4 regions of the Pseudoalteromonas sp. MMG024 genome follow, and region 2 is predicted to be linked to each of the others. Evidence: predicted binding sites of a transcription regulator. Region 2 holds the regulator's gene; each other region holds the start of a gene.
The links. Region 2 encodes ArgR, which controls arginine synthesis, uptake and breakdown. Its sites were predicted from a motif close to ANTGAATANNTATTCANT; they were not measured.

Region 1 (7,501 bases), on a different contig from region 2:
TAAGGTATCAAGTGATTGATTGACAATAAGGTACATAATATCGCCATCGACCACATATTGGTTAATACCAACTGCACACGGTGTTTCTTTGGTATAACTCGTTAACATACATGCATTTGCGAGCTTATCCTTAAGCGCCATAATACGCTCACACGCACTGTTAATTTCATCTTCACTTGCCATTGGGCCAAACGATAGGCGAATAGCGTTCTCACTTTGCCACGGCGCTAGATTCATCGCATCGAGTACAAAGCTACTCGCAGCACCTGAACTACAAGCAGAACCTGCACTCACTCGAATGCCAGCAGCATCAAATAAATTCATTACTTCGCTGCCTGAAATGTTAGCAACACTAAAGTTAATAGTGGTTGGAACCGATACTGAAAAATCATTATTAAAAACGATTTCATCAAATGTATGCGACAATGCTTTTGCTAACTTATCACGGTAACTCGCCAACACATCTGCCGATTTAAACGGGCTTGCTTCGCCCTTTTGCATTAATTCAAATAACTTTTTTAAACCTGCTATGCCTGGCAAATTCTCGGTACCTGAACGCGCGCCACTTTCTTGCCCACCACCTGCAATAAAAGGTGTCAGTGGTGCATCTTCACTTAAATACAAAAAGCCAATACCCTTAGGTGCATACAGCTTGTGACCAGAAAACGGCGCATAATTGATGCTTGTTTGGTCAAGATTCAATTTTTGTTTACCTAAGCCTTGTACACAATCCACCATCCAAAACACATTTGGATTGTTATCACGGATCACTTTATCTAATGCTGCGATGTCTTGTGTTGCACCTGTTTCATTGTTTACTATCATGGTACAAATTAGCAGAGCATTTTTGCTGTGCTCTGCAATAAACTGATGATCGAGCAAGCCTTTTTTATCAACTGGAATTGCTAATATTTCAGCGTTAATTTCAAGTAACTCATTCCAATGCTTTAGCGTATTTGGCACGGCTTTGTGCTCAGTTGCGCCATAAAGCAATACTGGCTTTTCGATAGTGTGATTTTTTGCAGCAACCAATGCAGATACAACCGACGTTTGGATCCCCTCTGTTGCACCCGAGGTAAATAGCAACCTTCCCTTTTCAGCGCCAATTAATCGTTTGCCTAATTGGCGTGTGTCTTCCATTAAACGCTTTGCTTTTAACCCGGTAATGTGAGATGACGACGGGTTACCAAACTCCACTTCCATACAGTGCATCACTTCCTGAGCGATTTCACTGTAAACCGGTGTTGTTGCATTGGCGTCTAAATAAATTAAAGATTGGCTCATGGTTACTGCTTTATTACTTTATGGAATATCTTATAACATTGTTGCAAATATCCATCAGAAAGGCTAATAACATTTCGTTTTGACCTAACGGCTTTTTATAAAGCTTTTACCACAAACAAAAAAAGGCCACTGTGTAAGTGGCCTTTTATAGTTATTAGAAACAGCTTAGCTGAGTACAGTTGTTAAGATCACCAATAGCAGTAATAACGCTAATATGAGTGATATTGGCGACAATATGCGAATGAGCGTCAGTGCAAACGGATGCTTAATATTTGGGTATAAATTGCTGCGCTTTAATGACAAGGCAAAAGCAAATGCACCGAGTGACACTAGTGTTGTCGCAATGCTGATTTCTGTTTTAATGGTAATTGAGTCTGAAAAAATCAGAAAAATCTGTAACGGCAAAATAAAACACACTAATGCATGTAACAAATGCACATGCTGGATCAGTTTTAATTGCCCTTCTTCACTCAATTCTTTAATACCAAACTTGTGTTCGAAGTGCTTTATCACTTCAGGCAGCTCTAATTCAACCGCTAAGCGATATGGTGTAAGGCCATCACTGTCTTTTTGATGATAATTTACGCCACCGTTAAGCGCTTTACTAATAATATCCAAACTGCGAGCTCGCACCGCAAAATGCAGCAAGTTATTACCTTTTAAATCACATTCAGTTGCACGTTCCTTGCTTAGCAATGCATCAAATACATTTGCAAAGCCTTGCTTAGCTGACCAAATTAAGGCGGTTAAACCATCTTCATCAGTGATCTGCCCTTTTGCACCCTGTTCGATAAAGCGCATACATAAACTTTGTTTAGCATCAGGCTGTGAAATATGAGATAGCAATGCACGCTCTAACAAACGGTTATCAACTTCACCATCAGAGAGCGCAAGTAACAAATCAAAAAAGTCTTCGCCTTGGCGTAACCTATCGGCGATTTCTTCAGCTAATACGTTGGTATCGCCAGTTACATTACTTTTAATAAAGGGTAAGGCAACTTCACGAAAATCATCATCCGCCCAAATCGCTAACACATCGTCGTGTGATAACGGCATGCCGAGGTTTAAAAACTGCTGAAACAACTTAAAGAAACGCAAGTGCATACACAGTGAGGTAAGTGTTAGCTCACTCTGCATTGCAACCTGATTGCCAATCGCCGCGTATTGGTCGATTCGTGATAACAAGAGTTCACTTATTGCTTCTTTGCTATTGAGTTGCTGATGTAAATGCGTAATAGCCGATTCAATATACTGCTGCGCATTATCATCGTATTCGAATATATGCTGATAGAAACATTGCTCAAATGGCTCTGCTGGCTTTAGCCACAATAAATAATACAATGGCGGTAGCACGCTGGTGCTGATCCCTTGCGCGTCTTTGGTCTCTTCGCATTTCGGCCAAGCTTCAAGGGCATCCAAAATAAATGCGCCATTTTGCTCTAACAAACCTTTTAATAAAAGTGGATAAGCCTCAGGCCAAACTAATACTCGCTCAAGTGACAACGCAGTGCTCCAGAATAAAATGTAATTACGCGAAACGCGCTAATAGTAACAACTATTTAATTGATGAAAAAGAACTTATTAAGTTCTATTTACTGGGTTAAAATTAAAGAAATTCACAACTTTTAGGCAAATCTATGAGCATCTGGGCCACAATCTTAATAATCGCAATTGTGCTTGGCGTGATTTGGAGCAATATCGCGTTACTAAAGCATTCCGCAAAAATGGATATGAAAAACTTTAATCAAGATCCGATAGAAAAAGCTCGCCGCTCATTAGAAGAAAAACAGCGAGCCGAAAAAGATCACGAAAATTAGCCTACTAACCAATGTCCCATTAAGGCAATTACCGGTAGCGTTACTAATGTACGCAAAATGAAAATCATAAATAACTCAAAGATATTTACTGGAATTTTGCTACCTAGTAACAGTGCACCCACTTCAGACATGTAAATCAACTGGGTTACACTCATTGCCGCAACCACAAAACGCGTAAGTTCACTGTTTATATTTTGCGCCGCCAAAATTGATGGAATAAACATATCGGCAAAACCTACAACCACAGTCTGCGCAGCCTTCTCAGCTTCCGGAATTTGCATCAGTTCAAACAGAGGAATAAACGGTGTGCCTAACCATTGAAATACTGGCGTATATTCAGCGATTACTAGTGCAATCGTACCGATTGCCATAACTACTGGCAGTACCGCAAACACCATATCAACGGCATTTTTTAAACCATCGATAAGCGTTTCTTTAATTGTTTGCGCATGACGTGCTTTATCAAGTGCTACATCAAGTGAATGTTTAAACAAGGTTTTCCCTTCAGGTAATGCCTCGGGATTACCTTTTACTTCTTCACCATCAATGTAAATGTCTTTTTTGAATCTAAGTGGTGGCAAGCGCGGAACAATCAGTGCAGCGGCAATACCCGCCATACACACAGTAAGGTAAAACGGTGCAAATAAATGCGCCAATTTTACTTGGCCAATAACCACCAAACAAAAGGTTATTGAAACTGCCGAGAATGTTGTGCCAATAATCGCCGCTTCACGCTGTGTATAATGTTTTTCTTCATACTGCTTAGCAGTCATTAAAATACCCACACTGCCGTCACCTAACCAAGAGGCAACACAGTTAACGGCACTGCGACCCGGTACACCAAAAAGTGGACGCATTACTTTAGTCAGTAACGTACCGACTAATTCAAGCAAACCGAAATTAAGCAATAAAGGCAGTAATAAACCAGCTAAAATAAACACCGAAAATAGAATTGGCATCAACTCGTGCAGTACCAAGCCACCAACTGCGTCTGAGTGAATTTCAATTTTGGTATCACCAATCGAAAACGTCCCGACTTTTAAGTACGCCATTAGCACAAAAATAGCGCCTAATGTGCGTGCCACAAGCCAAATCGGGCTAACAATCAGTAAGTGACGGACAAAGCTACCCGCTTTTAAAAACTTTGGTTTAAATAGCGTAGCTAAGCCGGATATTACTGCCATTGACACAATCACCGATGTCACAATAAGCGTAATTGAGTGTGCTAACGCGCCTTTTAATTCCTTAGCCAATATCGCTATAGGGATAGTGAATTCGCCCCCATAATTAATCGGTGTCATAAATAAAAACACGCCTATTAATGACGGAATAAGGAAAATCATTATGGTCGCAAAATTACTGCGTGGTGCAGTCGATTGATTAGCTTCCAAACTCATATTTGTTACCTTTAAAGTGATAGCGGTAAATTGATCTGCATATCTTTGCCAACAAAGTGCATAACCATTTACTTAATTGCTATTTTAATCGCTACTTTTCTATCGTTTAAAAGCAAAAAAGAGCCGAAGGCTCTTTTTTGCTAATCCAATTTTATAAATTATTGAACGGTTACACCACGCTCTTTTAGCATGGCTAAAATAACTTGTAGTGTATCGCTTAACGTGCCCGGCTCTAATGTTTCACCCTCAGCATCAAGCCAAGTAATTGATGTGCCACCGGTGTTCGTTTCAGCAACCAATAATTGATACTGACCTGCTTCAAGTGGCAGTTTACGAACGTCATCACCCCAAATTGAATCCCAAACGCTTTCGTCTGGTGTTTCGTACGTGGCGAAAATTAAGTTACGAGATTGCTCGATTTCATCAATATTGAAACCAACGCGCTCTAAGAAGCTTGGGAAGCGCTCAAAAATATCACGTGCTTTTTGCTCAGTTACAAACGCCGCGTTACCTTTGTCATCAAAGCCCATTTGCAGCGATACAATGCCACGTGCTTTATTTAATTCAACCATTAACTGTCGGTAGTTAAAATCAAACTGACCAATAAACTCATTAAGCGCCGCCACTTCTAAACGCTGCTGTAGTACCGCTGTTAACTCGTCATATTTTGATTCAAAATCAACTAATTCAACCTTTACCGATGCGGTACGCTTGTGCTCTTCAGTTTCAACTATAAACTTAAATTTTTGACGGCTTAGCTCGCGCTCTTCTTCCCACCACCAAACATCAATTGGTTCTTCAATTGTATGCCAGTTAGTCACTACGAAATTGTCAGCTTTATTTTCTGTAGTTACTTGGCGCTCAACAAATAAATCGTCAATCGCTTGCCAAATAAAACTTTCTAAATCTTGAATACCTTCGTTTTTATCGAAGAAAATGCGCGATTCTTTATCGCCTTCGTTAATCCATGAACCTTGTGCAAAAGTAAGTACTTGAGCCGGTGCTTTTACCAGATATAACGCACTTTCTTCAGCTGATGTATATTGTGCCGACTCCAGATCGTAGGCAGGATCTTTGTATGGTTTTGTCAGGTTACCTGGCACTTTAAGTTCATCATTAACACGGTAATTGCGTTTATGATGCGAATCATTGGTGAAAACAGAACAAGCAGTAATCGCCATTGAGATAGCGACAACCAATGAATTTCGGATCCAATACTGCACAAATTTCTCCTTGGTGTGCTCTTTATTATTTGCTTGATTTGACGCAGCACACACTGTTTGGTTCATAATATTATTCTCAAAATTGCCGCCTATGTTACTTTTACTAAGGGCCAAACACAAGAAACCACCACCCTATCTTTAATTTATTCTTAACAATTCGCTATAATTTTCACCACATCATATATTTACATGGTTGAAGCCATTTAAATTTGCTAAAATTCGCGGCCACGTTATTAACCCATTGAGACTAAAAATGACGTTAAACACTGGAAATCAACTTGTTGTTACTGCCATAGGTGAAGATCGCCCCGGCATAGTGAGTGAGCTTACCAAGCTAGTAAGTGAAACCAATTGCAATATTATTGATAGCCGCATTGCCATTTTAGGCAATGAATTCACCTTTATAATGTTGCTTGAAGGCGATATTTCTGCCATTAGTCGTGTTGAATATAATATTCCGACAAAAAGCGTTGAACTTGGTTTATTAACCATGATGAAACGCACCAGCCAACATCAAGAAAAACAGTATAAAGCAGGTTATAAACTAACCTATCACGGCCCTGATACGCCAGGCACACTAAGCAAAGTAACGCAATTAATGGCTGACTACCAAGTTAATATTGCAGCGCTTAAATCCGATAGTGTTGAACAAGATGGTGATGTGGTAATGCGCTCTGAAATTGATATTAATTTCTCGCGTGACGTGGATGAAGCTGAATTTAAACATCAACTAGAGATCATTTTTTCAAAGTCTAACGTAGAACACATTTTAAAACGGATTCGATAGGAAATTACAATATGAATACGCTTCAAGCTGGCGATAAAGCACCGCTATTCTCACTTGCCGATCAAAACGGTGACACAGTAGAACTTGCAGAATTATTAAAAGAAAACAAAGTACTTGTTTATTTTTACCCAAAAGCATCAACACCGGGCTGTACAGTGCAAGCTGAAAATCTGCGCGATCATAAAGCGGAACTTGCAGCACTTAATACCGTTGCGGTTGGCATTAGCCCAGATCCGGTAAAACGCCTTAAGAACTTCGAAACCAAAAAAGAGCTTAACTTCCCACTGTTATCAGACGAAGACCATGCCATTGCCGATGCATTTGGTGTGTGGGGTTTAAAAAAGTTTATGGGTAAAGAGTATGACGGCATTCACCGTTTATCTTTCCTTATTGGCCAAGATGGGACAATTGAACATTTCTTTAATAAGTTTAAAACCAAAGATCACCACCAAGTGGTTATTGATTACTTAAAAGAAAATGCTTAATTAAGAAAAACATTCTTAATTAAAAAAAGCGCCAATTGGCGCTTTTTTTTATATCTACAATTCAGTTACGCACCGAATTACTTTTTTGGTGCACGGCGTTTATTGCCCGGCGTCACACGTTGATTATGCTTTTTAACCGCTTTACGGATTTTGTTAATCTTAGCGCGGCGGTCTTTACGCTTCTCAGGCATTACCGATAGTTTTGTTTCGGTTTCGCGGCGCATTCCAACCGTTTGACGTAAGTAGTTTACATCTTTTAGGTTAAGCTCTTCCCAGCCGCCTTGCGGTAAACGTTTATTTAGTAATAAGTCACCATAGCGCACACGAATTAGGCGTGAAACTTCTACTTCCTGTGATTGCCATAAACGACGTACTTCTCGGTTACGGCCTTCGGTTAAGGTAACGTTAAACCAGTTATTTAAACCACTTCCGCCTTGCGGCACTACCGATAAGAACTTAGCAAAGCCATCGTCTAACTCAACGCCATTTGTTACATTTTTCAGCGTCT
Region 2 (7,501 bases):
AGCGTATATTTCTCGTTTAAATGGTGTACCAACGGTATTTGAACAACTTGAAAAAGATCTAGAAACTCGTGCTGCAAAAGGCATTATCGCGCCTAAATTCGTGTTCCCACATGTAATTGATTCAAGCAAAAACATTTTGAAAGGTGCGCCTTTCACAACTGGTGAAGATTCAACCCTGCTTGCTGACTTTAAACGCAAAGTGGCAAAGTTAGAAATCGCACAAGATGAAAAAGACGCTCTTATCACTGATGCAACAAATGCTCTTAAAACAGCGGTTGGCCCTGCCTATGAATCGCTTATCAGCTACTTAATTGGTTTAGAATCTCGCGCTGATAACCGCGATGGTGCTTGGAAGTTCCCGCAAGGTGAAGCTTACTACAACAATGCGTTAGCACGCACGACGACAACCGATCTTACGGCGAAAGAAATTCACGCGATTGGTTTAGCTGAAGTTGCACGTATTCATGATGAAATGCGTGAAATCAAAGATAAAGTTGGTTTTAAAGGCGACTTAAAAGCATTCATGGAATTCATGAAAACCGACAAGCAGTTCTACTTGCCAAACACGGAAGAAGGTAAAGCAAAGTACCTTGCTGATGCGACGGCAATGATCGATAACATGAAGTCGCGCCTTGATGAGTTATTTATCGTTAAGCCAAAAGCCGACATGATTGTAAAACGTGTTGAAGCATTCCGTGAAAAAGCAGCAGGTAAAGCGTTCTACCAGCAACCAGCGCCAGATGGCTCACGCCCTGGTATTTACTATGCCAACCTGTACGATATGGAAGCGATGCCAACTTACCAAATGGAAGCGCTTGCTTACCATGAAGGTATTCCAGGCCACCACATGCAAATTGCTATCGCGCAAGAGCTTGAAGGCGTTCCTAAGTTCCGTAAGTTTGGCGGTTACACAGCATACGTTGAAGGCTGGGGTTTATACTCTGAAATGGTGCCAAAAGAAATGGGCTTATATGAAGACCCATACTCAGACTTCGGTCGTTTAGCGATGGAGTTATGGCGTGCATGTCGCTTAGTAGTAGATACAGGTATTCACGCAATGAAGTGGACGCGCCAACAAGGTATCGACTACTACGTAAATAACACGCCAAATGCAACGTCAGACGGCGTTAAGATGGTAGAGCGTCACATTGTAATGCCATCACAAGCAACGGCGTACAAAATCGGTATGATCAAGATTGTAGAATTACGTGAAAGCGCGAAGAAGCAACTTGGTGAAAAGTTCGATATTCGTGAATTCCACGATGTAGTGCTTAAGAGCGGTCCAGTGCCACTTAATACTCTTGAAGGCTTTGTAAACGATTGGGTTGCAAGCAAACAAGGTTAATTAAGTATTAAAAAATAAAAGGCGCATAAAGCGCCTTTTATTTGTTATCAATTAAGATACAAAAAAGGCCGCAATTGCGGCCTTTTATAATCTTTTCTCAACGCGATTAACCGTTGATGAAGTCGATACCTTCCTGAATGTCTTTGTTAAGCGTTTCAAGCATGTCGTTCTTTGCTTTCTCTTCGAATGCGCTAAGCTCACCGTAAGAAAGAATTTCTTCTACACCGTTTTTGCCTAAACGTACTGGGTGTGCGAAGTATGCTGCGTCACCACCGTCGATTGCAACGTATGCGTAGTCGATAACACCTTCTTCACCTTGTAAGCCTTTAACTAAAGACTGAGTGAAACGTGCAGCTGCTGCGCCCATTGAAAGTGTCGCTGAACCGCCGCCCGCTTTTGCGTTAACAACTTCAGTACCTGCGTTTTGAATACGTGGAGTAAGTGCTTCAACTTCTTCTGCAGTGAACTCAACACCTTCAACTTGTGAAAGAAGAGGAAGAATAGTTGTACCTGAGTGACCACCGATTACTGGTACTTTAACAGAAGCAACGTCTACGCCTTTAAGTTCAGCGATAAACGCTTCTGAACGGATAACGTCTAGTGTCGTTACACCGAATACACGGTTAGCTTCGTAAGTACCTGCCTTTTTGAATACTTCAGCAACGATTGGTACAGTGCCGTTTACAGGGTTAGTGATAACACCTACAAGCGCCTTAGGACAGTTTTTAACAATGCCTTCAGCAAGTGTTTTAACAATGCTTGCATTAACATTGAATAAGTCTGCACGGTCCATACCTGGCTTACGCGGCATACCTGCTGGAATAATTACGATATCTGCGCCAGCAAGTGCTGCATCTAAATCGTCTTTACCAAAACCTTCAACTTTAACTGCAGTTGGGATATGTGATAGGTCAACAGCAACACCTGGAACAACTGGCGCTACATCGTATAACGATAGCTCAGAACCAGCTGGTAATTGTGTTTTAAGTAATAAAGAAAGGGCCTGGCCGATACCACCAGCTGCGCCTAAAACTGCAACTTTCATGTGAATTCTCCGTGATTAGAGGTAGGTATTTAAAAAAGTGCCATAAAGATAATGAAAAGTGCGCATAAAAACAAATAAAACAGGTATTTTTTATATAAATCTCGACCATAGTTGTAAACTTTATCCGACTAGATTAGTTGACAACGCTATCAATTAAAAAAATCGCATTTTCATTGAGATTAATTCAACTCTAATTGAATTAAGATGACGATTTTATTAATGCAATTACCCCTAACTTGTGTAAAATTTAAGGTAACGTCCATCAATTGGTTAAACAGCCCGTTCACATGCAAATACAAGATAAACAAGAAGCGCTGGTTAAAGCGTTCAAAGCCCTTTTAAAAGAAGAAAACTTTGGTTCACAAGGCGAGATTGTTGATGCCTTAAAAGACATGGGTTTTGACAATATTAGTCAGAGCAAAGTGTCTCGCATGTTAAGTAAATTTGGCGCTGTACGTACACGTAATGCAAAACAAGAAATGGTGTATTGTTTACCTGCAGAAATGGGTGTACCGACAGCGAAAAGCCCGCTGCGCCAACTGGTAATTGATATTATGCATAACGAAATGATGATCATCATTCGTACCAGTCCAGGTGCTGCACAACTAATTGCACGTTTGCTTGATTCACTTGGCAAAGCAGACGGAGTGTTAGGCACCATTGCTGGTGATGATACAATTTTTATCGCCCCTGAAAAAGTCTCTGAAATTGACGTTACACTTGAGCGCGTTAAAAAGTTATTCGAAAACGTTTAAAACTAATTAAGAGAGTTTTGTATTGCATAACTCTCTTAAACTCTAGCTTGTTAAATCTAACTAGCTAATTCCCTTAGTATATTCACTGACGGCGCAAAAAACGCCGCACCAAAATCACTTTTCGCAAACTCTAGCCACATATCTGGGCCATTATCATCAATGTAGCCTAAACGGTGTTTGAGAAGCGTTTGAAACGCATAGCCGTTATTTGCACAGCTAATAAATAAAAAGCCCTGCTGGTTAATATCAGCAAATGGCATGCCTTGATTTAAAAATAATGCATTGCCATGGTCATCGTAAAGCTCTGTGCGTGCACTATGACTGTTTTCCGGAGCGCAACTAACCGCTTGATTAGAATTAGCCATTCGGCCCATTACAATTTCTTGTTCAGCTTTTGAGATTTCTTGCCACGCCTTTAAATCATAACGATAACGCTGCACATGAATATAGCTGCCCGCAGAAAATGCAACGTCTTCATCCCCGACTAAAGCGACAAGCTGCTTTTTGCGACCATGAGGATTAGCAACACCATAAATAAAGCCATTTAGGTCACGACCGTCTAAATAATGAAAACACTTTACTTGGTCAATCAGCTCAATATCACCATTCAGTAATTCAATTACTTCCATCACAAACAAATGAACTACATCAAGGCGATCTGCCCTAATTTGAATCATTAAATCTATCGGACGTGATGGCGTAGCATGCTCAATATGTTCAAATTGCGGAAAGCCTGCCAAGGTTTTTGGCATTTTACTGGGGTAAATATGTGGCCAGAATTGCGAACCAATCGCCACAACACAAGACACAAGCGCTTCTGAAAATTCGTGGTCAAACCGCTCTTGCATATCAATAATACTTGCCAATTTTTTCGACAAGCTGAGTTCTTGGCCATCTAATACATTTAAAAATAAATGCACACCATGTAAATTGGCTTCAGCACAAACTCCTGATTGCGCTTGTGGCATAGCGGATTTCCTACTTAATTGTTATTAGTATAAGCGAAATAATTAACCAAATGCGGACGAACATCAATAGCTAATCGCTGACCATAAGCATAGCGCTGATGTTGCGTGCATGGAATTTCAAGTTCTTGTTGCCCTAGTTTTACACGACATAAATAGCGGTTACCAACAAAACGGCTCGCGACAAACTCACCTACTCCCTGTTCGCTTTCGCTCAAAGTTAAATACTGGGGCTTTAAATATATACAGCCTTTTCCTGACACTTCATTTTGGTCATTGGTAACAGGTTCAAGTGAAGTAATGGTGCCAAACTCAGTTTTAAATTCAGTGCTGGATGTCGCTTCGGCATCAATAAAAATACCAGCACTTAAAAATGCCGCAACGCCTTTTGTCGCAGGTTTGCGATAAAGTGCTTCTGCCGTGCCTAATTGTGCAATTTTGCCCTCTTCCATAATTGCCAATTTATCGGCGAAAGCAAAAGCTTCCTCTTTGGAGTGGGTTACAAAAATAGCGGAAACTTGCTGATCTTTAATAATACGGCGAATATCATCAATTAATTGGAAGCGTACTTGGTGATCGATATTGGAAAATGGTTCATCAAGTAACAATAAACTCGGTTTATATGCGAGTGCGCGAGCAATTGCCACCCGCTGTTGCTGACCACCTGATAATTGATGCGGGTAACGCTCAGCAAATGCCTCAAGCTTAATCAGTGACAGCATTTCTTTAACACGCTCATTGCGTACACTCGAGGATTCTTTATGTAAGCCAAACGCAATGTTTTGCTCAACGGTTAAATGAGGAAACAACGCATAGTCTTGAAACATCATACCGATATTGCGCTCTTGTGGCGGAACATAAAGGGAGTCACCGTTAACCGCAACTTGCGCAATCGAGATATCGCCTTTGCTAGGTTTCAACAAGCCAGCGATTGCTTTTAATGTGGTGGTTTTGCCACAGCCACTTGCACCGAGTAAACACACAATTTCATTGTCTTTTACCTGCAATGACAAATCTTTTAAGATCGGTTTGCCATTGTAGCTATATTCTAAATTGTTAATCGACAAATTACTCATGAGATGCTTTAGCTTCCATAGTGTTATTAACTAAATATAAAGGGATTAAACCGACAAGTACGATAAATAACGCCGACACTGAGGCAAGCTCTAGTTGCTCATCACTGACGTATTGAAAAACATAGGTTGCCAGCGTTTCAAAGTCAAAAGGGCGTAATAACAGTGCCGCAGGTAACTCTTTCATACATTCAATAAATACAATTAAACCAGCAGTAAGCATGCCGCGCTTAAGCAGTGGCATATGCACTCGGCGCAAAGTATTGCCTGCACTTACACCCATTGAATGACTTGCCATATCAAGCGATGGCGAAATACGTGCATAGCTAGATTCTATTGCACCTTGTGAAATCGCATAAAAGCGCACAACGTAAGCAAACATTAAGGCAAAAATAGAACCACTAAACAACAATCCTGGCTCGGCAAACCACTGTGTTGATTCGGCAAAAATATTGACCTGTTGATCAAGTGCCGTAAGCGGCAGTAGCACTGCTATCGCTAATACGGTACCAGGTAATGCATAACCAGTACTGGCAACTTTGCCTGGCATTCCTGCCCAGCGCGACAAGCTTGAACGTTGATAGAAATTCACCAACACACTTAACGCAACACAAACAAAACTCACTATTAGCGCTATTTTCAAGCTCTGCCAAGCGTATAAAAACGCATCGCTATTCCATGCCTCGCTAAAATAGCTCACCGCGTAGCTCAACAAAATAAGAATTGGCAGCACAAACCCTGCAAAAAGTATTAATGCACAATATCCTGTTGCTAACCACGCTGACTTTCCCGATAGGTAATAAAGTGGTCCGTTATTCTCACTTGCACCGCGCTCAAATACCGCTTGGTTGCGTCGGCTAAATTTTTCTACACCTATCACGACAAACAAAAACAGCAACATAATGCCGGAGATTTTCGCTGCCGCAGTAAGTGAATAGTAACCAAGCCAAGTATCGTATACTGCGGTTGTCAAAGTACTTACAGCAAAATAGTTTACAGTTGCAAAATCTGCCATTGATTCCATGCTGATCAGCGCTAGTGCCGCAGCAATTGCGCCACGCCCTAACGGAATAGATACTTTAAAAAAGCTTTTAACGGGCGAGTAACCCATTACTTGGCTGGCCTGAACTAATTTATAAGATTGCTCTTTAAGTGCCGTTTTAAAAATCAAAAATAAATATGGGTAAAGCACTAACGCAATCATTACGATTGCACCGCCTAGCGTGCGAATATCAAAGAACCAATAATCATTCGGTGACTGCCAGCCAAAAACCGCGCGAAGCCATGACTGAATAGGGCCCGCATAATCAAATAAGTCGGTGTAAATATAGGCGATAATATAAGTTGGCATTGCAAGTGGTAGCATTAATGCCCACTCAAAATGTTTTTTACCGGGAAAGTCGCTGTAGGCACAAAGCCATGCTAGCGGCAACGCAATCACACAACTAAGCAAGCAGACGCCAAAAATCAACACTATGGTATTAAAAGTGTAATCCCACAATACTGTTTGTTTTAAGTGTTCAAAGACTTCCTTATCAGGCTGGAAGGATTCAAAAATCAGGAACAATAACGGAAGCGACAGGCAAAAGCCTGTCGCGAAAGCAATAAACTGCCATTTAGACAGTGAAAAATTAAGGCGCATTAAAGATCAAATTTTACCTCGTCGATTAGCTTCAATGCCAATGGACGGTATTCACTTACCTTTGTTAATGGCAGTGCATCTTCCTTAAATTTGCCCCAAGACGCCACTAACTCAGACACTTCAACATCCGTCTTTACCGGATATTCCATATTCACTGAAGCATACATATTCTGAGCTTTGTTGTCAGTCATAAATTCGATTAATTTTAATGCGTTAGTCGTATTTTTTCCGTACTTGGTTAAAACCGCACCAGATACATTAATATGTGAGCCACGATCTTGCTGATTTGGGAAATTAATGTATACAGACTCAGCCCAAGGCACTTGCTTTGGATCGTTCAGCATTTTACCAAAATAATAACTGTTACCAAGCGCTACATCACACAAGCCTTCTTTTACAGCTTTTACTTGTGCACGGTCGTTACCTTGTGGCTTACGTGCTAAGTTTGCTTTTAATCCCTTTAACCATTCACGCGCTTCTGCCTCGCCATGATGCGCAATCATAGAAGCAACTAAGCCCAAATTATAAGGGTGCTTACCTGAGCGCATACAAATTTTGCCTTTGTATTCAGGTTTTGCGAGATCTTCATAGGTTAACGTGTCTAACTTACCAACACGCTCTTTTGACGAGTAAACATTACGTACACGTTTAGTCAGTGCAACCCAATTTCCTTCGT
Region 3 (7,501 bases), on a different contig from region 2:
TGTTTCAATTAGCTGTTCGCGAACACCGCATTTAATTCAATGTTGCCTATACTGTGTGTAATGTAATATGAGAGTTCACTATGCTAACCCCCGATTTACCAGCCAATGAAAATACAAGAATTAAAACCTTACAAAGCTTAAATGTGCTCGACACACCGTCTGAGCAAAGGCTCGATAGAGTCACGCAAATTGCCGCAAAAATGTTTAACGTACCTATCGCATTAGTATCGTTAGTTGATAAAGAGCGGCAGTGGTTTAAGTCTTGTGTTGGTTTAACGGCAAGTGAAACACCGCGAGATATTTCCTTTTGCGGCCATGCAATTTTGAGTGAGCAAGCATTGGTTGTAACAGATACTTTAGCGGATGAACGTTTTGCAGATAACCCGTTGGTACAGGGCGAGCCAAATATTCGCTTTTATGCGGGGATCCCTCTTGAGCATGAAAATGGATGCCGTTTGGGTACCTTGTGCATTATTGATAGCAAACCACGTAGTTTTAATACCGACGATATTACCTTGTTAAAAGAGCTTGCGGTGCTTGTTGAACTTGAATTAGTAAATAAATTACCAAATACCACTGACCCTGTAACAGGGTTATCAAACAAAGCCGGTTTTAAGTTATTAGCGCCGATTAGTTTAAAGGTGTGCCAAAAGTTAAATCTTAAAGTTTCGGTAGTGTATTTGTTTATGAAAGGGCTGCTTAGTTATCGTCATGATCGACAGAAGTATATAACTATTTTAAATATGACAGCTGATCTTTATAAAACCACATTTAGAGCGACTGATATAATTGCGCATTACGATGAAAATGGATTTGTTGCGCTAGTAAGTAATGCGGACAAACATAATACGCAAGAGCTACTTGATAGTTTGATTACGCAAATGAACGACGTTGATTTTGACGTGCAGCATGATAGCCCTATTGAGTTGATAACGGGTGTCATCGACAGCTCACCATTTTGTGATATTGATGAGCTGATCTTTAACGCCTTTATTAAGCTGCATGAGCAAGGCGAGGGGCTTTAGAAACAGGATGCGACGATAAGCTGCTTAATCATCTCTTGGCTTGGTTTTATTTTTTCCATCGCTAAAAATTCATCGGGTTGGTGGGCTTGTTGTATTGAGCCTGGACCCATTACGATTGTTTCACAACCGAGTTGTTGTAAAAAAGGCGCTTCGGTACAATAGTTTACTGCTTGCGCTTTTTCGCCAGACAGTTTTTCAGCGAGCTTTACTAAACTGCTATCGGTGCTGCCTGAAAACGCAGGAATAGGTTCGTGTAAATCATGTACCGCCACCGCGTTTGGATATTGGCCATTTATCGGTGCTACCGCCTGCAACAGCATTGCTTGAAGTTCTGGAATACTAATGCCGGGAATTGGGCGCATATCAATATGTAGCTCACAACATCCACAAATGCGGTTGGCATTGTCACCACCATGAATGTGTCCAAGGTTTAAAGTCGGGTAGGGGATTTTAAAATCTGATAATGAATATTTATTCTTAATGTCTTCTTTTAGTTTTAATAGCTGGCTAATTACAAGCTGCATTACTTCTATCGCGTTTAAACCCGCATCAGGATCAGAGCTATGACCTGCTTTACCTGTTACACGAATAGCCGTCGACATATGTCCTTTATGAGTATAAACAGGCACCATGTCGGTAGGTTCACCTATAATACAACGAGCTGGCTTTAGTTTATTCTGTTTGGCGATTTCAATTGCGCCAGCCATTGTGGTTTCTTCATCTGCGGTCGCTAAAATTGTAATAGGCTGTTTTAGATTAGTTAGTCCAGTATCGTTATCTATTTCTTGTAATGCATTTAAAACAAAAGCAAAAAATCCTTTCATATCGATACTGCCTAAGCCATAAAACTTGTTGTCTTGTTCGCTTAATTTGAACGGGTCGAACTGCCAACGACTATCGTCAAATGGCACTGTGTCCGTATGTCCTGCCAGCATTAAACCGCCTTCACCCGTACCTAGCTTTGCCGCTAGATTGTATTTTCCGGGATTGTTGTCAAGTTCTGTAATTTCGACTGCAAAGCCTAGTGACTCACACCAACTTGCCAATAAATTGATGACTTCGCGGTTACTCATGTCGAGTGATGGCACCGTTGCGCTAATCGACGGTGTGGCAATAAGTGCACCGTACATATCAAGAAAGTGTAATTGCGACATGATTACCTCAAAATATTTAATAAATAATTATGCAAAAAAGTTGAATATAAATTTACATTGGTTTATTCTGCATTTCAATTCATTATTTTGAAATAATTAGTACCGAGACTAACAGCATGCAGAACTCAATTTTACGACGATAACACTTTTTGAAAACTTGTCTTTATACCCTTAATAGTTTTTTGGAAAAAATATGAATATCGTTATCGTTGGTGCAAGCGGTTACTCAGGTGCTGAGCTTGCCAAATTAATCTCTCTACATAACTCACTAAAGTTAGTGGGTATGTATGTGTCTGAAAATAGCCTAGATAAAGGTAAATCGCTTGCTAGTCTTTACCCCGAACTAAATGGCATTGTTGCAGGTGAATTAGCGCCGTTAAATAGTGAGGCGTTTTCAGTAATCGAACAAAATGCCGATGCCATTTGCCTATGCACTGAACATTCAGTCAGTGTCGAACTTGCACCTCAGTTTTTAGCAATGGGCAAAAAAGTATTTGATTTATCTGGAGGCTTTCGCCTGTCATCAAATGATGACTATGAAACCTATTATGGCTTTAAACACACTAGCCCTGAGCTATTAGAACAAGCTGTTTATGGTCTTGTTGAATGGCAAAAAGATCAAATCAAAAATGCACAGTTAGTAGCAGTACCTGGTTGTTACCCAACCGCTGCGCTAAATGCCCTCAAACCATTAAAACAAGCTGGCTTACTTACTGATGATACTGTGATTATCAATGCGGTTTCTGGTGTTACTGGCGCTGGGCGTAAAACCAATGTGGCAACGCATTTTTGCGAAGTGAGCTTAAAACCTTACGGTTTATTTAATCATAGACATGGTCCTGAAATTGAAAAATACCTTGACCACAAGGTGTTGTTCACACCGCATTTAGGTAATTTTAAGCGCGGTATTCTTGAAACTATCTATGTCAAAGTAAAACCAGGCACGACTGCAAAGCAAATAGCTGAGTCATATCAGGTGCTTGCTGATGAGCCTTTAATTCGCTTACTTGGCGATGTTATTCCATCAATTAAAGGTGTTGAGAACACGCCGTTTGTTGATATTGGTTGGCAGTTACAGGGTGACCAACTCATAGTTATTTCTGCGATTGATAATTTACTTAAAGGCGCGTCAGGCCAAGCACTGCAATGTATTAATTTAACTTTAGGTTTGCCGGCACATACGGGCTTTCAAGGAGTGAATCATGGCTAATTGGGTAATTAAGCTAGGTGGCGCGGTATTAAATAATATTGACGCTGCAAAAGCGTTAATTGATGTGCTGCATCAAAAGCCTGAAGACAAATTTATTCTAGTTCATGGCGGTGGCTCATTAGTAGATGGCTGGTTAAGCGATGCGGGCTTTGTTACGTCAAAGCACCTTGGCCTGCGTATTAGTCCGCGTGAACAAATGCCTTACATTGTTGGTGCGCTTGCGGGCTGTGCAAATAAGCAATTAATGGGCGCGGCAATTAGTAATGGTTTTAAGCCTGTTGGTTTAAGTCTTTATGAAGCAGGTCTTGTTAGTGAACAAAAGCTAAAAGCCCTTGGCCAAGTCGGTACCTGCATTGAAAACGATGCCAGTATTCTTAAATCGCTGCTAAATGCAGGATGTTTTCCGATCGTGAGCTCAATTGGTTTTGACTTAGAAGGCAATTGGTACAACGTAAACGCCGATGAAGCAGCAGCTAGTATCGCTCAATTGCTTGATGCGGAACTTATTTTTATGACAGATGTAGAAGCTGTATTAGATCACAAGCTTAATCCATTACATCAGTTATCAAGTGCTGATATCAGCACATTAATCGCAGAGGGAGTCATTAAAGGCGGCATGCAGGTAAAAGTAAATACCAGCTTGCAAGCTGCTCAACATTTACGACGTGGCGTGTATATCTCGAGCTGGCAAAAGCCAGATAACTTAATCGCATTGCTCAATGGTGAGCATGTGGGAACCAAGATTACGCCATAGGAAAAACAATGACTCAACAATTCATTACGGGCTTAGAGCTAAACAAAGAAGCCAACTTAAAATTACTTAACTTAGCATTACAAATTAAAAATAACCCAATGGATTTTGCCGATGCGCTGAAAGGAAAATCGGTTGTTACGTTATTTGAAAAACCAAGTTTACGTACTCGACTGTCGTTTGATATCGGCATTAACAAACTCGGTGGTCATGCGGTTTACCTTGACCAGCAAAACGGTGCTATGGGGCAGCGTGAATCGGTAAAAGATTTTGCCCTGAATATTTCGACCTGGGCGGATGGCATTGTGGCGCGTGTAATGGCGCATAGCACATTAACTACGCTTAGCGAATTTTCGTCTGTGCCGGTTGTAAATAGTTTGTGTGATTTATATCACCCATGCCAAGCACTCGCTGACTTTTTGACATTGACTGAAATTTACGGCGACGTAAGCCAACTAAAATTGGCCTATTTAGGTGAAGGTAACAATGTTACGCACTCACTGATGCTGTTAGCAGCAAGCTTAGGTACTGACTTTGTTGCGGTATGCCCTAAAGGCGCATCACCTGATGCACAAATTGTAAAACAAGCTGAAGCAATCGCAGCACAAAATGGTGCATCGGTCTCGGTAAGTGACCGTGTAGAAGCTGCAGTTGGGTCGAATGCACTCTATGCCGATACTTGGGTATCAATGGGCGATAACACACCATTAGAGCTGGTAAAAGAAAAGTACATGCCGTACCAAATTAATCAAAAACTGCTTGATATGACAGGCGCATCAAGTGTGCTTCATTGTCAACCAGCGCACCGTGAATTTGAGATTACCTCTGAGGTAATGGACGGTGAAAAATCATTCATAATACAACAAGCTGAAAATCGTATGCATGCGCAAAATGCTCTGCTTGTAAGTTTATTAAACCCAAATTTTGTGTAAGGAATCGGTAACATGAGTTCTATTAAAAAAGTTGTACTAGCATACTCAGGTGGTCTTGATACATCGGCTATCGTGCCATGGTTAAAAGAAAACTATAACTGTGAAGTAGTGGCATTCGTTGCCGATGTAGGCCAAGGCGCTGAAGAGTTAGAAGGCGTAGAAGCAAAAGCAATTGCATCGGGTGCATCTGAGTGTCATATCGTTGATTTAAAAGACGAGCTAGTTGCCGATTATATTTACCCAACACTTAAAACTGGCGCAATTTACGAAGGTACTTACTTACTAGGTACGTCAATGGCGCGTCCTATTATTGCTAAAGCACAAGTTGAAGTTGCGCGCAAAGTAGGCGCTGATGCACTTTCTCATGGTTGTACTGGTAAAGGTAATGACCAAGTGCGTTTTGAGAGTTGTTTCGCAGCCCTTGCCCCTGATTTAAAAGTAATAGCGCCTTGGCGTGAATGGGATTTATCAAGCCGTGAATCATTACTTGATTACCTTGCTGAGCGTAATATTCCATGTTCGGCGTCGGCGACTAAAATTTACAGTCGTGACGCAAACGCGTGGCACATCTCACACGAAGGTGGTGAGCTTGAAGATCCGTGGTGCCAACCGAGCGATCAAGTATGGACATGGACAAATTCGCCAGAGCAAGCGCCAAATGAGTCACAACTTGTTCAGCTTAGTGTTAAAAATGGTGAAGTAGTTGCGGTAAATGGTGAGCAAATGTCACCGCTGCAAGTGCTTACTACGCTAAACGAAGTTGCAGCGCCCCATGGTATTGGCCGTGTTGATATCGTTGAAAACCGTTTGGTAGGTATGAAATCGCGTGGTTGTTATGAAACACCTGGAGGCACTGTAATTATGGCGGCACTTCAAGCGATTGATGAGTTAGTGCTTGATAAAACCAGCCGTAAATGGAAAGACACTTTAGCGAATGAGTTCTCGCACCTTGTTTATGACGGTCGTTGGTTTACGCCACTAAAAGATTCAATTTTAGCTGCAGCAGAAGCGTTTTCGACTCTTGCAACCGGCGAAGTGGTATTAAAGCTTTATAAAGGTCAAGTTACTGCGGTTCAAAAGCAATCTGAAAACTCATTATATAGTGAAGACTTTGCAACGTTTGGTGAAGATGATGTGTACGACCAATCACATGCAGAAGGCTTTATTCGTCTATTTTCATTAAGCAGTAGAATTTCTGCAATGAATAACAAGTAATCTTGCCGAGAATTAGTGAGAGGATAGAGTTATGGCACTGTGGGGCGGACGTTTTTCTTCGGGACCAGATCACGCATTTAAGCAATTTAATGACTCACTGCCATTTGATTATCAAATGGCAGAAGAAGACATTATTGGTTCTGTGGCTTGGGCTGGTGCGTTACAACAAGTTGATGTGTTAACAGCGGACGAACATCAAAAATTAGTAGCAGGTTTAAACGAACTTTTACATGAAGTTCAGCAAAACCCAAATGCAATTGCAACGGCTGGGGATGAGGATATTCACTCGTATGTAGAGGCAAAGCTAATTGAAAAAGTGGGCGATCTTGGTAAAAAGTTACATACAGGTCGTAGCCGAAATGACCAAGTAGCTACTGATTTTCGCTTGTGGAGCCGAAAAACTGCGAAGCAATTACTTGCGGCCATAGCGTCATTAAAAAATGCCTTAGTCACCCTTGCGGAAAAAGAGTTTGGTACCGTGCTACCTGGATATACTCACCTACAACGTGCGCAACCTGTGTTGTTTAGTCATTGGTGTATGGCGTATTTTGAAATGCTGGAACGTGATGAAGCGCGTTTAGAAAGTGCGCTTAGCCGCATTAATGTATGTCCGCTAGGTTCCGGTGCGCTGGCAGGCACTGCCTATACCATCGACCGTGAACAACTGGCTGCCAATTTAGGTTTTGATAGAGCAAGCCGAAATAGCCTTGATGCCGTGTCGGACCGTGATTTTGTGGTAGAGCTGTTAAGTTGTGCGTCAATTTCAATGATGCACTTATCACGTCTTGCAGAAGATATGATCTTCTATAATTCGGGTGAAGCTGGCTTTATTGAACTGACAGACAGTGTGACGTCTGGCTCAAGCCTGATGCCGCAAAAGAAAAACCCAGATGCGCTAGAACTTATTCGCGGTAAAACTGGCCGTGTATTTGGCGCCTTTAGTGCCATGATGATGACCTTAAAAGCACTGCCGCTTGCGTATAATAAAGATATGCAAGAGGACAAAGAAGGGCTTTTTGATGCAATGCCAACTTGGCTTGCCTGTATTCATATGGCTGAAGCTTGCATTAAAGGTGTTAAGGTTAATGCGGATAAAACCAAAGCCGCGGCACAAGGCGGTCATGCTAATGCTACTGAACTTGCAGATTACTTAGTTGCCAAAGGTATTCCATTCCGTGAAGGTCATCACATTGTTGGTGAACTGGTACAAGTGG
Region 4 (7,501 bases), on a different contig from region 2:
AATTGAAGGCCTAAACAATGCCGAGATTGAGCATAAATCATGGTTTTATACGCCAATAAATCAATTTCTCACAGGTAAGGCGTTTTATCGCCCTAAAATATATAGCGAGTGTGTGCATGGCTACTTTGGACTAAGCAGTCTTGTTAATAATCCCGCGCAAGGCTTTCTAAAGCCTTTATTTAGCCAAACGGTTAATCACCAAACTAACTGGAGTTATTGGCAAGATTTGGCCTTAATAACACAGACACCTAATGCTGCAACAAGTGCACCCGCTCTTTGGGATAACCAAGGGGTTCAATATGGCTTAAATGGCCTTAAACAAGGCAGCTTATCAGCAACTGACTTTTTGCATTTAAACTATCATATTGGTGGGTGGAAAGCACAAACAGAGCAGCGCCCTGAACAACTACTGTTTTTTCCATTTGTAAAAACCCCTATTTGGCTTACACAGTGGAGTCGGCACAATATCTATGTTGCAGGCAAAAAACCAGCCAAGCGTACGGTGGCGAACCTAGCTGCTGTAAGACAAGCTTATCGCTATGGTCAAGTGTATTTGGGATTTAACAGCATACCTACAATTGATATTCATCACTACCTCGAAGATCAGCTTGATATGCATCATATCTCTACGTCATTTGCCGCGCGACTTAGAATCTTAAAACAACAAGGGCATCTTAAAAACCACCGTATTTGGATTGCTGATAAGCACTACACACCGCTCAATGAAGCTTTTTCTGTTATTGATAAATGGCTGAGTACTCAGCAAGCACCTGATGATTCAAGCGACCGCTGTTTTAATAAGTCGGGTGAGATAATCGCGCAAGGTGAAAATGTATGGCACGGAGACTGGAATAATCAGCCAGCAGGTGCATGTACAAAACATTTTCCCATTTATACTAATTCACGAATTCAAGCCGGTGGGCCATTTTCTGGTAGTATTTTTAAATGTCAGCGTATAGCTGTAGAAACAGCGGTAGCAAACGGAGTCTATGCACCCATTGATATGACGCCCTACCTTGCTGAACTAAAGCGCACTTTTCCCGATGGTGTGTGTGATTACGATAAACCTGATTTAGGTAATCCGTTTAACGTACTAAGTGATAAATCAGGCTTACCACCATTGAAATCATCACAAGTGGCCAAATCCAACGGGCGATCTTAGCCGTTTGCTGATCAGAAAAGCGTACACCTGATTTCTCAATTAGGGGAATAATCACGATTAACGCCACGAAAAGTGCAATCAACAAAATAAAAACATTCATTAAAACAATCCAATGTATAAGCTTTATAAGTGATTGTACCGAGAAAATTGAAGATAAAAAAGCGGCCGAATTAACGGCCGCAAAATGAGCTGGTTGAGCTCTACGATGAAACTTATCCCACCATGGCAAGTAATATACCGGCAGCAACTGCACTGCCTAATACGCCTGCCACATTTGGACCCATTGCATGCATTAGTAAAAAGTTATGTGGGTTTGCTTCTAAACCAACTTTATTCACGACACGTGCAGCCATTGGTACTGCTGATACTCCTGCCGCGCCAACTAATGGATTGATAGGTGTTTTGCTTAGTTTATTCATTGCCTTTGCCATCAGAACGCCTGAACCCGTCCCAATACCAAACGCCACCGCACCAAGTGCTAAGATACCTAAGGTTTCAACCGTTAAAAACTGATCAGCCGCAAGCTTTGAACCAACAGCCAAGCCAAGGAATATCGTGGTAATATTAATCAGCTCGTTTTGCGCGGTTTTACTTAAACGATCCACCACACCTGACTCACGCATTAAATTACCTAAGCAGAACATACCCACAAGTGGTGCAGCTGCTGGCAAGAACATGGCAATAAGCACTAGCACCAATAATGGAAATATCACTTTTTCCGCTTTGCTAACGTGGCGTAACTGTGGCATTTCAATATTGCGTTCTTCTTCTGTGGTAAACAGCTTCATAATTGGCGGCTGAATAATCGGCACTAACGCCATATAAGAATACGCAGCAACAGCAATTGCACCCAATAGATCAGGGGCAAGCTTAGACGCTAAGAAAATAGCTGTTGGACCATCTGCACCACCAATAATGGCAATTGCCGATGCATCTTGTAGCGTAAATTCAAAACCTGGAATGTAGTTTAAGAAAATTGCGCCAAATAATGTGGCAAAAATTCCAAATTGTGCCGCTGCGCCTAACAGCAGCATTTTAGGGTTAGCAATCAATGCACTAAAGTCCGTAAGCGCGCCTACGCCCATAAAAATAAGCAGTGGGAACACCCCTGAATCAATACCAATTTTATACACGTAGTACAACAATCCACCGGCTTCTGATAAACCAGCTAGCGGAATGTTGGTTAAGATTGCCCCAAAGCCAATTGGCACCAATAACAATGGCTCAAAGTTGCGCACAATTGCAAGATATAGCAACAGTGCGCCAACCAGCATCATAATCAGCTGAGGAAATTCTAAGTTGGCAATGCCAGTGGCTTGCCATAAGGTTATTAAGCTTTCCATTACAACTCCCCAACCTTTACGCTAACGACAATAAAGGTTCGCCAGTTGCAACTGAATCCCCTTCAGATACAAATATTTCTGCGATAGTGCCATCTTTAGCTGCGCGAACTTCAGTTTCCATTTTCATGGCTTCCATAATGATCACAACATCGCCTTTCGCCACTTGTTGACCAGGCTTGGCATTCACTTTAAAAATATTGCCAGACAGCGGTGAATTTAGCGTTTCGGCAGCATCAACAGAGGTTGATTGCGGTAATACATCAGTATGTTGGCTCGATGCACTTGGTGCTGGCTGAATATTGGTAAGTTCACCACTTGGGGCAACACTCACTGCATACACTTTGCCATCAACACTGATGCTGTAATGCTCTGTTTTACCACTTGGTTTTGGGGCAGGTACCTGCTCAGTAGGCAGTGGCTCATTACTTGGTGCTGGCTCAAATGCCTCAGGATTATTGCGATTTTTTAGATATTTCAGACCAATTTGCGGGAATAGTGCATACGTTAATACATCATCAATCACATCATCGGCTAAATCTAATTTATCTTTTTGTGCAATTTCATCAAGCTCTTGCTCTAATTTGCTGAGTTCTGGTTCAATTTGATCTGCAGGACGACACGTTATTGGCTCTACACCATCAAGTACACGCTCTTGCAATTCTTTATTTACAGGCGCAGGCGTAGAACCGTATTCGCCTTTAAGCACGCCAGCTGTCTCTTTGGTGATTGACTTGTAACGTTCACCGGTTAAGACATTTAATACAGCTTGGGTACCAACAATTTGCGATGTAGGTGTAACAAGCGGTAAAAAGCCAAGGTCTTCACGCACTTTAGGAATTTCCAACAATACATCGTCTAACTTATCGTCAGCACCTTGTTCTTTAAGCTGGTTTTCCATATTTGTTAACATGCCACCTGGCACTTGCGCTAACAAAATACGACCATCAACACCTTTTAGACTACCTTCGAACTTAGCGTATTTTTTACGTACTTCTCTGAAATAGGCTGCAATTTCTTCCAGTAAGTTCATATCAAGGCCGGTTGCACGGTCAGTATTCTCTACGATAGATACAATCGTTTCAGTAGCGCTGTGACCATAGGTCATACTCATACTTGAAATTGCGGTATCAAGCATATCAATACCAGCATCAATTGCTTTTTGATACGTTGCGGTGCTTAGTCCGGTAGTTGCATGACATTGCATTGCGATTGGTACAGCAACTGTTTCTTTTAAGCCGGTAATTAGTTTTTCTGCATCGTATGGATTAAGCAAACCCGCCATATCTTTAATACAAATAGAGTGAACGCCTAAATCTTCCAATTGTTTTGCTTGATCAAGCCACATTTGTAGATTGTGCACAGGACTAACTGTGTATGAGATTGTACCTTGTGCATGTGCTCCTACTTTTACCGCTGACTTAATAGCGGTTTCTAGATTACGCACATCATTCATTGCATCAAAAATACGAAAAACGTCGACACCGTTTTTATGTGCTCGTTCAACAAAACGTTCTACCACATCATCAGCATAATGACGGTAACCTAATAAGTTTTGACCACGAAGCAACATTTGCTGTTTGGTATTCGGCATTGCCGCTTTTAACGCACGAATACGGTGCCAAGGATCTTCACCTAAATAACGAATACAGGCGTCAAACGTCGCCCCGCCCCACGATTCCATTGACCAATAGCCGACTTTATCTAGCTTTTCAGCAATTGGTAACATATCTTCTAAGCGTAAACGGGTCGCGAGTAATGACTGGTGTGCATCGCGCAGTACTAATTCGGTTAATTTTAGTTGTGACATGATTTGGCCCCTTCTTATTATTGCTTTTCGCGGTATTGCTTAACTGCCGCGGCAATCGCAGCTATGTGGCTTGTTGGTACTTGATTCCCAGATAATTTAACTGGATTTGGCGTTACCTCAGGCGTTTGAAAATTCGCAAGTACTTTAGACATTGCTTTGATGGTAAAGATCAGTATCGTCAAAAAGACAAATACCACCACCATACCTGTTAACATTAAAACAGCCGCCTCTAACAGCAATCCTGATACGTCCATTTCCCACCTCAATCAAGAATTTTTAGTTAAATATTTTCAATAACTATTCAAAATTGGTAATCAATATTGATCACTTAAACTCAGTTGTCAATTGGTAAAACCAATTCACAACACTATACATTATTAAACAGTCCATTAACAATAGGCTAAAAAGATGACGAACATGAGCTTATTTCATGACTTATTTTGCCCCATGATTAGTCAAGCTTAACTAGCTAGGCAATACAAATTAAACACCTAGCGTTATAATCAAATCAATCTAATCGGAATGAGTTATTCTAGACATAACACATGAAATTGGTAAGACCAATTTTTACATTCTAACTTATACTGTTCGATAAGAATGGTTATTCAAGTTTAAAAGTACACTTTACGTTAACGTAAAATAACAATGAAAAGCGTTTGAAAATAGGCAATTTAGCCTGATACGCTTGTGGCTGGACTGAGATTTGAGATTTGAGATTTGAGATTTGAGATTTGAGATTTGAGATTTGAGATTTGAGATTTGAGATTTGAGATTTGAGAAAGAGAATAACTGAATTTCACATCTCGGCAACCATTCCAAGTTGGTTAGTGCTCCTAAACTCGAACTAGGTATAAATAAGTAGTGAATTTTAGGCACAAAAAAACCGACTCTCGTCGGTTGATGTCACTTCAAAAGAAGTGGCGGACGCGGGAGGATTCGAACCTCCGACCGCCTGGTTCGTAGCCAGGTACTCTATCCAGCTGAGCTACGCGTCCACTATATGCTTTAGTTTTTACATCTCACTCTGATGTTTGTTTCTATTAAATAATAGAGACAAAAAAACCGACTTGTGTCGGTTGATGTCACTTCAAAAGAAGTGGCGGACGCGGGAGGATTCGAACCTCCGACCGCCTGGTTCGTAGCCAGGTACTCTATCCAGCTGAGCTACGCGTCCGCGATATTTCTAATTTTACATCTTAGTCGATGACTATTTATTTAACCACTTTAGTAAGGTGGCGGACGCGGGAGGATTCGAACCTCCGACCGCCTGGTTCGTAGCCAGGTACTCTATCCAGCTGAGCTACGCGTCCGTGATATTTCTAACTTTACATCTTAGCCGATGACTATATATTTAACCACTTTAGTAAAGTGGCGGACGCGGGAGGATTCGAACCTCCGACCGCCTGGTTCGTAGCCAGGTACTCTATCCAGCTGAGCTACGCGTCCGTACAAGACATGGCGGAGAAGGAGGGATTCGAACCCTCGATAGGGCTACAAACCCTATACTCCCTTAGCAGGGGAGCGCCTTCGGCCACTCGGCCACCTCTCCGTCTTGTGGATGCGTATATTAAAGCCTATTGAAAATAAGTCAAACAATTTTAGTCATATTTTTTCTGTTCGTTCACAGAATATGCAGTTTGCTTATTTTTGTAGCTAAGGCGGCTATAATATACAAGTTTTTGTATTAAGTAGCAGCCGAAACTGCTACTTAAATTTGCCTATTTTACACTTTCAATCCAGCTATCTAGTTTAGCTTCTAGAATTGGCATTGGTAGTGCACCATCAATTAGAATTTGTGTATGGAACGCTTTAATATCAAATTTATCGCCAAGCGCTGCTTTTGCTTTTTCACGAAGCTCGCGGATTTTAAATTCACCCAACTTATATGATAACGCTTGACCAGGCCAACCGATATAACGCTCAACTTCTGAAATAATGTCACTTTCAGCCATAGATGAATTTGCTTTCATGTATTCAATACCCTGCTCACGTGTCCAACCTTTGGCATGAAAACCGGTATCTAATACTAGGCGCATCGCACGTAATTGCTCATCAACTAAGCGTCCGTACCACATGTAAGGGTCAGTAAATAAACCAAGCTCTTTACCTAAACTTTCCGCATACAGTGCCCAGCCTTCAGCAAACACAGTGTAGCCACCAAACTTTCTAAAGCGTGGCAAACCTTCTACTTCTTGTTGTAATGCAATTTGGAAATGGTGGCCAGGCGCTGCCTCGTGAATAGAGAGCGTTTCAAGTAAAAACTTAGGCTGCGCTTTTAGGTTATGTGTATTAATGTAAAACACACCCGGTCTTGAACCATCTGGTGCTGGTGCTTGGTAAGAAGCACCCGCAGCAGACGCCGCTCTAAATGCTTCTACTGGTTTAACTACGTAATCTGCCTTAGGCGCTATATCGAACAGTTTAGGTAGCTTAGCATCAATCTTAACTTTTACATCTTCATACGCTTTTACAAGGTCTTCAGGCTTATCATAGTAGAATTCATCGCTATCACGTAAATGAACAAAAAATGCGGCTAAATCACCTTCAAAGCCAACTGCTTCTTTTACGCCTTTCATTTCATTTAAAATGCGCTCTACTTCACTCAAACCAATTTCGTGAATTTCATCGGCATTTAAATCAAGCGTGGTGTGTTGCTTAATTAAGAACTCATACCAAGCTTTACCATTTGGTAAGTTTGCATAGCCTACTTTCTCGTTTGCAGCTGGAATGTATTCTTGCTCTAAGAATTTAGCCATTTTTGCGTATGCTGGTACCAACGTGTTCAGAATAAGCGCTTGATAGTCTTCTTCGATTTGCGCTTTATCTTTTGCAGAAATACTGTCTGGCATTTCAGCCACAGGCATCCAAAAAACACTTTGCGTATGATCCGTTACAACGTGCGCTTGAAATTGTGGCAGTAACTTTTTGGCTAATACTTGCGGCAAAGTCACATTTTGCTTCATACCTTCGCGCATATTTGCTTCAACACTTTCAAGCCAAGTTACAAATCCATTTGCACGGCCAATAAAATCGTCAAACTGGGCTTTAGTAGAAAACGGTTGCGCACTTTTGCCCGAGCCAAGGCTTGCAAAGGTATTATGCTGACCCGCCATTTGGTCAATGGGAATTAAGTAACTTGGAAATTGCTCCGCTTCAAGTGATAGTGCTAAATCACGCTTGAAAATTTGA

Region 1: the regulator ArgR is predicted to act here: its motif matches at 4,554-4,571, upstream of L1068_RS00400 (YjiH family protein).
Region 3: the regulator ArgR is predicted to act here: its motif matches at 2,198-2,215, upstream of argC (N-acetyl-gamma-glutamyl-phosphate reductase).
Region 4: the regulator ArgR is predicted to act here: its motif matches at 4,601-4,618, upstream of L1068_RS16430 (OadG family transporter subunit).

What each region holds. Positions count from the first base shown of each region.
Region 1 covers NZ_JAKFZO010000001.1:77,316-84,816, reverse strand. Annotated here, with positions in the region: gene L1068_RS00415 (aminotransferase class V-fold PLP-dependent enzyme) at 1-1,284, opposite strand, end outside; gene L1068_RS00410 (ankyrin repeat domain-containing protein) at 1,450-2,787, opposite strand; gene L1068_RS00405 (DUF2897 family protein) at 2,922-3,101, shown strand; gene L1068_RS00400 (YjiH family protein) at 3,098-4,498, opposite strand; gene bamC (outer membrane protein assembly factor BamC) at 4,657-5,787, opposite strand; gene L1068_RS00390 (ACT domain-containing protein) at 5,975-6,508, shown strand; gene bcp (thioredoxin-dependent thiol peroxidase) at 6,520-6,993, shown strand; gene rluB (23S rRNA pseudouridine(2605) synthase RluB) at 7,071-7,501, opposite strand, start outside.
Region 2 covers NZ_JAKFZO010000007.1:71,838-79,338, forward strand. Annotated here, with positions in the region: gene L1068_RS08285 (DUF885 domain-containing protein) at 1-1,345, shown strand, start outside; gene mdh (malate dehydrogenase) at 1,452-2,390, opposite strand; gene argR (transcriptional regulator ArgR) at 2,678-3,145, shown strand; gene L1068_RS08300 (Dyp-type peroxidase) at 3,202-4,113, opposite strand; gene L1068_RS08305 (ABC transporter ATP-binding protein) at 4,128-5,186, opposite strand; gene L1068_RS08310 (iron ABC transporter permease) at 5,179-6,825, opposite strand; gene L1068_RS08315 (Fe(3+) ABC transporter substrate-binding protein) at 6,825-7,501, opposite strand, start outside.
Region 3 covers NZ_JAKFZO010000012.1:25,620-33,120, reverse strand. Annotated here, with positions in the region: gene L1068_RS12865 (GAF domain-containing protein) at 81-1,025, shown strand; gene argE (acetylornithine deacetylase) at 1,022-2,179, opposite strand; gene argC (N-acetyl-gamma-glutamyl-phosphate reductase) at 2,373-3,389, shown strand; gene argB (acetylglutamate kinase) at 3,382-4,143, shown strand; gene L1068_RS12845 (ornithine carbamoyltransferase) at 4,152-5,072, shown strand; gene L1068_RS12840 (argininosuccinate synthase) at 5,085-6,287, shown strand; gene argH (argininosuccinate lyase) at 6,319-7,501, shown strand, end outside.
Region 4 covers NZ_JAKFZO010000018.1:50,438-57,938, forward strand. Annotated here, with positions in the region: gene L1068_RS16415 (DUF6351 family protein) at 1-1,162, shown strand, start outside; gene L1068_RS16420 (sodium ion-translocating decarboxylase subunit beta) at 1,375-2,505, opposite strand; gene oadA (sodium-extruding oxaloacetate decarboxylase subunit alpha) at 2,522-4,312, opposite strand; gene L1068_RS16430 (OadG family transporter subunit) at 4,330-4,566, opposite strand; tRNA gene L1068_RS16435 (tRNA-Arg) at 5,231-5,307, opposite strand; tRNA gene L1068_RS16440 (tRNA-Arg) at 5,410-5,486, opposite strand; tRNA gene L1068_RS16445 (tRNA-Arg) at 5,546-5,622, opposite strand; tRNA gene L1068_RS16450 (tRNA-Arg) at 5,682-5,758, opposite strand; tRNA gene L1068_RS16455 (tRNA-Ser) at 5,769-5,861, opposite strand; gene L1068_RS16460 (DUF885 domain-containing protein) at 6,031-7,501, opposite strand, start outside.